2 regions of the Dongia sp. agr-C8 genome follow, and region 2 is predicted to be linked to the other one. Evidence: riboswitches for the same ligand, from Rfam matches in the RefSeq annotation. Region 2 holds a riboswitch; the other holds the start of a gene.
The links. A riboswitch is a leader RNA that binds a small molecule or an ion and turns the genes downstream of it on or off. The one in region 2 is predicted to bind S-adenosylmethionine.
Positions count from the first base shown of each region.

Region 1: another riboswitch for S-adenosylmethionine. It lies ahead of ACYQ4T_RS23160 (homoserine O-succinyltransferase); the one in region 2 lies ahead of metZ (O-succinylhomoserine sulfhydrylase).

Region 1 is NZ_BAAGHZ010000004.1:613,895-618,299, reverse strand. Features, by position in the region: gene ACYQ4T_RS23170 (aminotransferase class III-fold pyridoxal phosphate-dependent enzyme) at 1-733, opposite strand, end outside; gene ACYQ4T_RS23165 (Lrp/AsnC family transcriptional regulator) at 856-1,278, shown strand; gene ACYQ4T_RS23160 (homoserine O-succinyltransferase) at 1,305-2,222, opposite strand; SAM riboswitch at 2,289-2,366, opposite strand; gene alkB (DNA oxidative demethylase AlkB) at 2,407-3,045, opposite strand; gene ACYQ4T_RS23150 (hypothetical protein) at 3,042-3,659, opposite strand; gene ACYQ4T_RS23145 (antibiotic biosynthesis monooxygenase family protein) at 3,749-4,405, shown strand, end outside.
Region 2 is NZ_BAAGHZ010000001.1:1,432,762-1,437,166, forward strand. Features, by position in the region: gene ccrA (crotonyl-CoA carboxylase/reductase) at 1-766, opposite strand, end outside; gene ACYQ4T_RS06595 (YMGG-like glycine zipper-containing protein) at 1,232-1,444, opposite strand; gene ACYQ4T_RS06600 (hypothetical protein) at 1,745-2,080, opposite strand; SAM riboswitch at 2,323-2,399, shown strand; gene metZ (O-succinylhomoserine sulfhydrylase) at 2,454-3,650, shown strand; gene ACYQ4T_RS06610 (nuclear transport factor 2 family protein) at 3,743-4,138, opposite strand; gene ACYQ4T_RS06615 (methylmalonyl-CoA mutase family protein) at 4,280-4,405, shown strand, end outside.

The DNA.
Region 1 (4,405 bases), on a different contig from region 2:
CGACGGCGAGTTCGCCGATGGTGGCGGAATGGATAGCATCGCCAAAATCGATCAGCCCGACGATCCGCTGCCCGACGGCGCCGTCCACCAGCAGGTTGTTGTCATTGGCGTCGCCGTGGATGACCTGCGCGCGCAAGCGTGCCAGCCGCGGCGCTACCTTGGTCTCGAAGCGCTCCAGGAAATGATCGACCAGGGCGCGCTGTTTCGGGTCGATGAGAAAGTCGAGCCGCCCGCGCGAGCGGCCGGCCTGCTTGATGTCCCAATCGAAGTCGCGATGTGCGCCGGGATGGCCGAAGCTCTGCAATGCGCGATCCAGCCGCCCCAGGCACTCGCCGAGACTGTCATGCAGCGCCGCGGTCCGCTGGCTGCTGGAATAGAGCTGGCCGGGCAGCCAACTCACCAGCCGCACGAAATGCTCTGTCCCGCCGCGCATGCCGGTCCGGCCCAGGTCTTCGCCGGACAGGGTCGGCCGCAAGTGCGGCAAGGGGAGACTGGGATCGATGGCCTGAACGTGGCGCAGCAAGGCGGCCTGGAAGGCCAGCGCCTGATGGTCCTCAGCTGCATTCGCGATCTTCAGCACCCAGCCGGTGCCATTCGCCTCGGTCAGCCGAAAGTTCTGGTCGCGCTCGCTGTCGAGCCGGGTGAACTCGCCGGAGAGGCCGTAGAGCGTGTCGGCGATGCCCGCCACTTCGGCGATGGAGAATTGCGGCGGCAGCGTCGTCAGGACCGACATGGAGCACTCTCTATGGGATAGGGGAATCATTGACCCGGCGGCCAATTTGCGGAGGATGGGGGCCGCGACACAACCGCCCTTTTGGCTCCCCATTCCGCCACTTTGACCGGTCCCGCCGCCTGATGCGCCCAATCGATGAAAAGGACCGGCAGATCCTGGACTTGCTGCGGGCGGATGCGCGCCTGCCGCTGAAGACCTTGGCCGCCAAGGTAGGGCTGGCGCGTTCGACCCTGCGGGACCGGTTGTCGAAGCTGGAATCCGACGGCATCATTCGCGGCTACCGCGCCGAGATCGCGGAGAGCGGGCCAGCCGTCTCCGTCTATCTCTTCGTGCGGTTGAAGACCACGCCGGCGCCGAGCTTCATAGCCATGCTCCGCCGGATCGCCGAGGTGCGGTCCTGCACCTCGCTCACCGGAGACATCGATCTGCTGGTCGAGCTCTCGGCCGCCAGCACCGATCGGGTCAACGCGTTGCGCGATCGGATCTCTTCTCATGAGGCAGTGGCCGACCTCACCACCTCGATCGTGCTCAATCGGGATATCTGATCGGGCGGGATATCTGAGGCGGCGCGCTACTTCCCGACCTTCTCGATGTCGAACGGCACCGTCTGGTAGATCTCGTTGATCCAGTTCGAGATGAAGAGATGCCCGTGCGGGCGCCAGCGATTGAGCGGCGTCTGGCTGGGATCGTCGTTCGGGAAGTAGTTGTGCGGCAGCTTGATCGGCACGTTGGCGGCGACGTCGCGCGCATATTCGTCGCCGAGCGAGTTCGCGTCGTATTCCATATGATCGAGCACATAGAGCCGGCGCGTGCCCTTGGTCTGGGCGATGCAGACACCCTTGCTTTCGGAATAGGCCAGCACGTCCACATCCGGGCAGGCCGCGACATCGGCGGTGCGGATCTCGGCCCAGCGCGAGATGGGAATCTGGAACTCGTCGGAGAAGCCGATCATGAAAGGCGAGGAGGTCTTGGTGATCTTCTGGCGATAGACCCCGAATGCCTTCTCCGGCAGCTGATGCTTCGGAATCTTGTGGAAATGGTAGAGCGCTGCCATGCCGGCCCAGCAGACATTGACCGTCGAATGGACGTTGGTCTCTGTCCAATCGAAGATCTGCTGCATCTCCGACCAGTAGGTCACGTCCTCATAGGGGATGTGCTCGATCGGCGTGCCGGTGATGAGCAGGCCGTCGAACTTCCGCTGCTTCACGGCTTCCCAGGGCTGATAGAAGTTCAGCAGATGCTCTTCCGCCGTGTTCTTGGACGTGTGGTTGCCGATCCGGATCAGCGAGAGCTCGACCTGCAGCGGCGTCGCCCCAAGCAGCCGGGCGAACTGCAGCTCGGTCTTGATCTTGTTCGGCATCAGGTTGAGCAGGCCGATCTGCATCGGGCGGATGTCCTGACGCACGGCCACCGTCTCGGTCATGAGACGAACGCCCTCGTTCACGAGGGTCTGGAAGGCGGGGAGCTTGTCTGGAATCTTGATCGGCATCAAAGTTCACCCAAAGAGCGGTCAGTTGACTCGCTTCGGGGTCCGCAGCCTTGGAATTCTCTGATGGGGATTCCGCAGGCGGCCCTTTAGCGAGTTGTTTAACGTGGCTGCAAGCCGGCCGGCCAAATCACCACGGAATGTCTTCCATTTAGCCCAACGGGCGCCAAAGCGCCAGTGACAAAAATCACCCTAAGGCCCTGCGAAAGGTCAGGTTTATGCGCTTTTTCCCCAGTAGGGGATGGACGGCGTCCTTCAAGGCGGCGACCCCGTGGAAGAAAAGGCGGGAAGGACCTCCCCAGACCGCGACATCGCCATGGTTCAACGGGTATTTGGCGGTGGGATCGCCGCGCTGCGGGCCGCCGAACAGGAAGGTGGCCGGCAGGCCGAGCGAGACTGAGACGATCGGCTGGCACATGTCCTGCTCGTCCTGATCTTGGTGCAGGGAGAGCTTGGTGCCGGGTTCGTAGCGGTTGATCAGGCAGGAATCCGGCCGGAAGTCGGGGTAGCCCGCCTCCGCCGCGGCTTCGGTCGCGAGGGCCTGGAAGCAGGCCGGCATCGGCGGCCAGGGCCTGCCGGTCGTGGGGTCGGTCGGGCTGTAGCGATAACCCTTGCGGTCGGTGACCCAGCCGACGGTGCCGCAGGTCGTCATCGCGACCGACATCGTGTATCCGCCGGGCGTCATCATGTGGCGGAACGGCGCTTGGGCAGTCACCGCTTCGATTGCGGCGAGCAGCTCACCCTCGCGCGGCAAGGCGAAACCCCGGAGGAGCACGGCACCCGCCGCCATCGTCTCGCGGGGCTCGGCGAAGAGATCGCGCATCATGCCGCGGCGCTCGCATGCAGCACCGGGCGATAGCCGGCGCGCAAGGCGGCGAGCGTCGAGGGCGGCGTCAGCAGGCCCTCGGCCAGCGGTGCCTCATTGACAGCTTCATAGCCGAAGGGTGTCCAGCGTAGCGGACGACCGTGCAGAACCAGGAAGGCGCTGTCGCCCGCGGCGATCATCGAGCCGTCCGGTAGTCGTTCGATCGCCCCCGGCATCGGGTGGATGCGCTTCTTTCGCAGCTGCAGGCGTTCGCGATGCAGGATGGCGTCCATCTCCGGTGCAGCGAGGATCGGGCCGCCATTGCCTTGGGCCCAAGCGGCGCGGAAGGCCTCGACCCGAGCGCGGCTGCAATAGAAGCAGGGGCGATGGCCGGCGGCGAGCGCGGTGGCCTCATCCAGGAAGAAGAGCTCGGTCCAGCTGCGCTTCGCCATCGGCACGCGGTGGAAGTGTTTGTACTTGAGCTGGCAGACCAGCCAGCATTTCAGGCTCCAGCGCTTCTTCAGCAGGGTGCGCGTCTCCGGGTCATGGATGATTCCCCGGTTGCCGGTGAACATCCCGCGCGCCGGGGTCGCGATGATCTCGCCGAAGGGGGTGACGCGGTTCTGCAGCGGCATGACGATACGGGTTCGGCCGAACTGAAAAGGCGAGCCTAGCCGGAGGGATGCTCTAATATCCATCCGGATCATGCTGATGTGAGCGGCCGATGTTCGCGGTGGTGTTCGAGGTCCAGCCGAGATCCGACAAGTGGGATGACTATCTGGGCCTGGCCCAGCTGCTGAAGCTTGATCTGCAGGCGATCGATGGATTCATCGACGTCACCCGCTATCACAGCCTGGCGCGGCCGGGCTGGCTGCTGTCGCTGTCGATCTGGCGCGATGAGAAGGCGCTGGTGCGTTGGCGTACCCAGGAACGGCACCATGGTGCCCAGGAGCGCGGGCGCTCGGAGATCTTCGGCGATTATCACCTGCGGGTCGGCCAGGTGACGCGCGACTCGCGCGAGGCGGATCTGCCGGAGCAGCGGCTCGACGAAACCGCGGTGGGAGCCGGTACGACCGTCACCCTGGTCAGCGGCCAGCGGCCGGCGGATTGGGTGAAGCAGAATGGCGCGGAGGCGGTTGCCGCGGTTCTCGGGTTGAAGAAGGATGCCGCAGGCTTGGTCGCCTGGGATGTGTTTGACGCGGTGCTGGCGCCGGGCGACGTGATCCTGCTGTTGAGCTGGCGCGACCAAGCCTCGGCTGAGGGGTTCGAAGCGACGCTTGCAGCCACCGATGCGACGCGGCTGCGGCGGGTGCGGGTCGTGCGCGACTACGGGATGTTCGATCGGCGGGAGGCGCCGCAATACTATCCGGTGGTGGAGCGC
Region 2 (4,405 bases):
TGGCGCCGAGCTGCATGACGAAGTCGCGCTTCGATTCGTCGGAGATGACGCCGATCGCATTGGCGCCGGCGGTGGAGATGAGCTGCACCGCCATCGAGCCGAGGCCGCCCGAGGCGCCCCAGACCAGCACGTTGTGACCGGGCCGCAGGATATGCGGGCGATGGCCGAACAGCATGCGATAGGCGGTCGCCAGCGTCAGGGTGTAGCAGGCGCTTTCCTCCCAGGTGAGGTGCTTGGGGCGCTCCATGAGCTGGCGGCCCTGCACCCGGCAGAACTGGGCGAAGGATCCGTCCGGGGTCTCGTAGCCCCAGATGCGCTGCGAGGGCGAGAACATCGGGTCGCCGCCGTTGCACTCCTCGTCGTCGCCGTCGTCCTGGTTGCAATGGACCACGACCTCGTCGCCGACCTTCCAGCGCTTCACGCGAGAGCCGATGGCCCAGACGATGCCGGCGGCGTCGGATCCGGCGATGTGATACTCGGCCTTGTGCACGTCGAAGGGGGAGATCGGCTTGCCCAAGCCCGCCCAGACGCCGTTGTAGTTGACGCCGGCGGCCATCACCATGACCAGGACCTCGTCAGCCTCGAGCTTCGGCGTCTCGACCACCTCGACCTGGAACGACTTGTCGGGCGGACCATGGCGCTCGCGACGGATCGCCCAGGCGTACATCTTCGCAGGCACGTGCCCCAGCGGCGGGATCTCGCCGAGCTCGTAGAGCTCCTTCGGCGGGGGACCTTTCGGCGCTTCGCCCGCGGTCTTCTTGGTCATCGGAATGACGACGGCATTGTCACTCATTGAAGCCTGCTCCCATGGCCCAGAGACGCTCAAAATTAATTCGCAGGTGCGAAATCCGTTGCATCCTGCCTTCGCATTTGCAGAAGGGTCAAGTCCGAATCTTTACGAAACTGTCTCAAGCGCAGAGATAAATGTTCAAATGATGCGCGATCGATCGAAGGGATGAAATTAAATATTGCCCGCAAAGTGCGCGCCGCACCATGGACGACCCGGCCCAGTTCGGGCTCCGGCTTGACCCAAAAGAAAAGCGCCCGGCTTTCGCCGGGCGCCAGTCGAGGCATAAGCCTCAGCCACGAAGCCCAGGTCCGTGGGTGGGGAGACCGGGCCAGAGTTGGGCTTCGTCGGGCGCTTTTGCGGTTCCAGTCGGGGGTCCGAAACCGCAGCGCTTTTGATTATTCCATTCTCAACTGCTTCGCGTTCATCCTTCGCGGTGGATCCTCAATCGTCGCCGCAGCAGAGCGCGCCTGTGGCTGCACCCGCTGCACCGCCGATCAGCGCGCCGGCAACCGGTGCGCCGGTCAGCAGACCGATACCTGCGCCGCCCGCTGCGCCGATGGCGCCGCCGCTGACGGCTCGCTGTTCCCGGTTCGACATGCCTGAGCAGCCGGCCAGGAAGGCCACGAGTAGAACGCTCGCGATAACGCGCTTCATGGATAAGACTCCTTCTCACATTCCATGACCCGCGAGAGGTTCCCCCGTAGGGCGATTTCGCAGTGGAAAGGCCCTTCGGTCATCTCGCCTCAGTAAACGACCAAACGCGGCAAAAGTTCGCGGCCGGTGCTGCAAATTCGGAGCGAATTATCCGAGTCGTTTTTTCTGAGTTGAATTTCAGGCACTTAAGAGTGCGGATTCACGGCAGTGTGAATCCGCTCACGGCAGCCTGTGCCACAAACAAAAGCGCCCCGACCGCTGGAGCCGGGGCGCGTGTTGCCGCTCACGCAGAGCGCGGCGTCAGAGGCGGAACTGCAGGCTGATCGCCGGCTGCGGTTGCGGGACGACATAGACCGGCGGCGGCGGCGCGTAGTAGACGCGCGGCGGCGCTTCGTAATACACCGCCGGCGGCGGCGCGTAATAGACCCGCGGCGGCGGCGCATAATAATAGCCGTTGCGCACCACCACCGGACCCGGGCCCCAGCCGTGGCCGTGCTTCTTCCAATGCTTGCCGTGGTTCCAGCCGTTGCCGTTCCAGTCGTCGTCGGCCTGTGCGGTCGAGATGCCGGCCGCCATCAAAGCCAGACCGCCCGCGAGCGCGGCGGCGATCGTCTTCGATCCTTTCAAGCGCAACATGATTTCTCTCCACTCCTGTCGGGGGCGGTTCCTGCCCTGCGCAGGCCGCGATCCTCGTGACGGTGATCGGAATCGCGGTTCGTCCCCCTGCATACAACGCGCGAGCCTAATGAACCCAGCAGCCCGCCGCGGTCACTTCGCTGTGAAGGAGAGCCGCTAAGCCACTGGAGATTGCGGCAGAATCGTGGCGGGCCTGGCCGACGGGCGATCGATTTGACATTCCCGCGCAGGCGTGGATACTCGCAGCGCTTCGTGGCGATTTGAGCTCGGCTTGCGGCCACGTTAAACATGCAGCTAAAAGGGTCTGGGACACGCATTTTGCACCTCGACCTTGCCGGTCGGGGTGTTTTTGTGTCCGGAGGTTTTTGATTCCATGACGAGCAAACGCGAGATCAAGTCGCACTGGCGCAGCGCGACGCGGCTGGTGCATGCGGGCCAGTCCCGCTCGGGGTTCAAGGAAACCGCCGAGCCGGTCTATTTCACGTCCGGCTATATCTACGAGAGCGCGGAGGAGGCGGAAGCCGCCTTCAACAATTCGCAGCCGCGCTTCGTCTATTCGCGCTTCGGCAATCCGACCGTCGCCATGTTCGAGGAACGGATGGCGGATCTCGAAGGCGCCGAAGCCGCGCGCGGCACCGCGAGCGGCATGGCCGCGGTCTTCGCGGCACTCGCCTGCCAGGTGAAAGCGGGCGATCGCATCGTCTCGTCGGACGCCTTGTTCGGGTCCTGCCAGTTCATCCTGGCCGAGATCCTGCCGAAATGGGGCGTCGAATGCGTCTTCGTCGACGGGCGCGACAACGATGCCTGGAAGCAGGCGCTCGGCAAGCCGACCAAGGCGGTGTTCCTCGAGACGCCGAGCAACCCGAGCCTGCGGCTGGTCGATCTCGAGACAGTCAGCCAGCTCGCGCATGCGGCGGGCGCCACGGTGGTGGTCGATAACGTCTTCGCGACGCCGCTGCTGCAGCAACCTTTGAAGCTCGGCGCCGATGTCGTCGTCTATTCCGCGACCAAGCATATCGACGGCCAGGGGCGCACCCTGGGTGGCGTCATCCTGGGCACGCAGAAGTTCATCACCGAGATCCTGCAGCCTTTCCTGCGTCATACCGGCCCCAGCCTGAGCCCGATGAACGCCTGGGTGCTGCTGAAGGGCCTGGAGACGCTGGAGCTGCGGGTCACGCGTCAGGCCGCCAGCGCCGAGGCCATCGCGCGCAAGCTCGCCGGCCATCCCAAGCTCTCGCAGGTGCTCTACCCGACGCTGGAAGGCTTCCCGCAGCGCGCGCTGGCGCAGAAGCAGATGAACGGCGGCGGCACCATGGTCGGCTTCAGCCTGAAGGGCGGCAAGGCGGCGGCCTTCAAGTTCCTGAACGCGCTCGACCTGGTGCTCATTTCCAACAATCTCGGCGACGCTAAATCGCTGGCGACGCATCCGATGACCACGACCCACCAACGCCTCACCGCCGAGCAGCGCGCCGCGCAGGGCATCGACGATGGGCTGATCCGTGTCTCGGTCGGCCTCGAGGATGCGCAGGACTTGATCGAGGACCTGGAGCAGGCGCTCAGCGCGGTTTGACTTCAGTCGTCATGCCCGGGCTTGTCCCGGGCATCTGGTGCAGGTCGGCGCCAGATTGCCGGGTCGAGCCCGGCAATGACGGCGAGTTGAGATCACCGCGCCGCGGCCGAGGCTTCGGTGTCGTAGATCCCGAGGAAGCGGGTGATCTTGCCGTGCTGCACGGTGAAAACGTGCACCCATTCGCTCTCGAACACCTTGCCGGAGGAGCGCGCGGCGCAGCGTTCCCAGCCGAGCACGGTGACATGCGCACCGCCGGGGATGAACTCGCGCGGCTCGAAGGCCTGGATGTCGTCGGCGGCCGCGACGTCGGCGAACCACTGGGCGACCTGCGGCTTGGTGAAGCGGCCGGTATAGGCGAGGCGCTGCGGGCCGATGAAGCGCCAGTCGACGGCGTCGCTCAGCAGATCGACGACGGCGGCGATATCGCCGCGGCCGAAGGCATGATAGGCGGCGCGGACCACGTCCACGCCGGCATCGCTCAACAGCATGACTTCCTCCCCGTCGGGTTGTGCTGATCCTCCTTCGCCGCCGCTGCGACTTTGGATGCAGAGCAGGGGGCTTGCCGGAGCCCGGCCGGCCGGGGCAATATTGCACTGCACAATGATAAGAAGCCGTTTTGGGAGTAGGCGATGAGTGGCGAAAAGCGCGAGCAACCCTGGCTGTTCCGGACCTATTCCGGGCACAGCTCGGCCGCGGCCTCGAACGCGCTCTATCGCACCAATCTCGCGCGCGGCCAGACCGGGCTTTCGATCGCC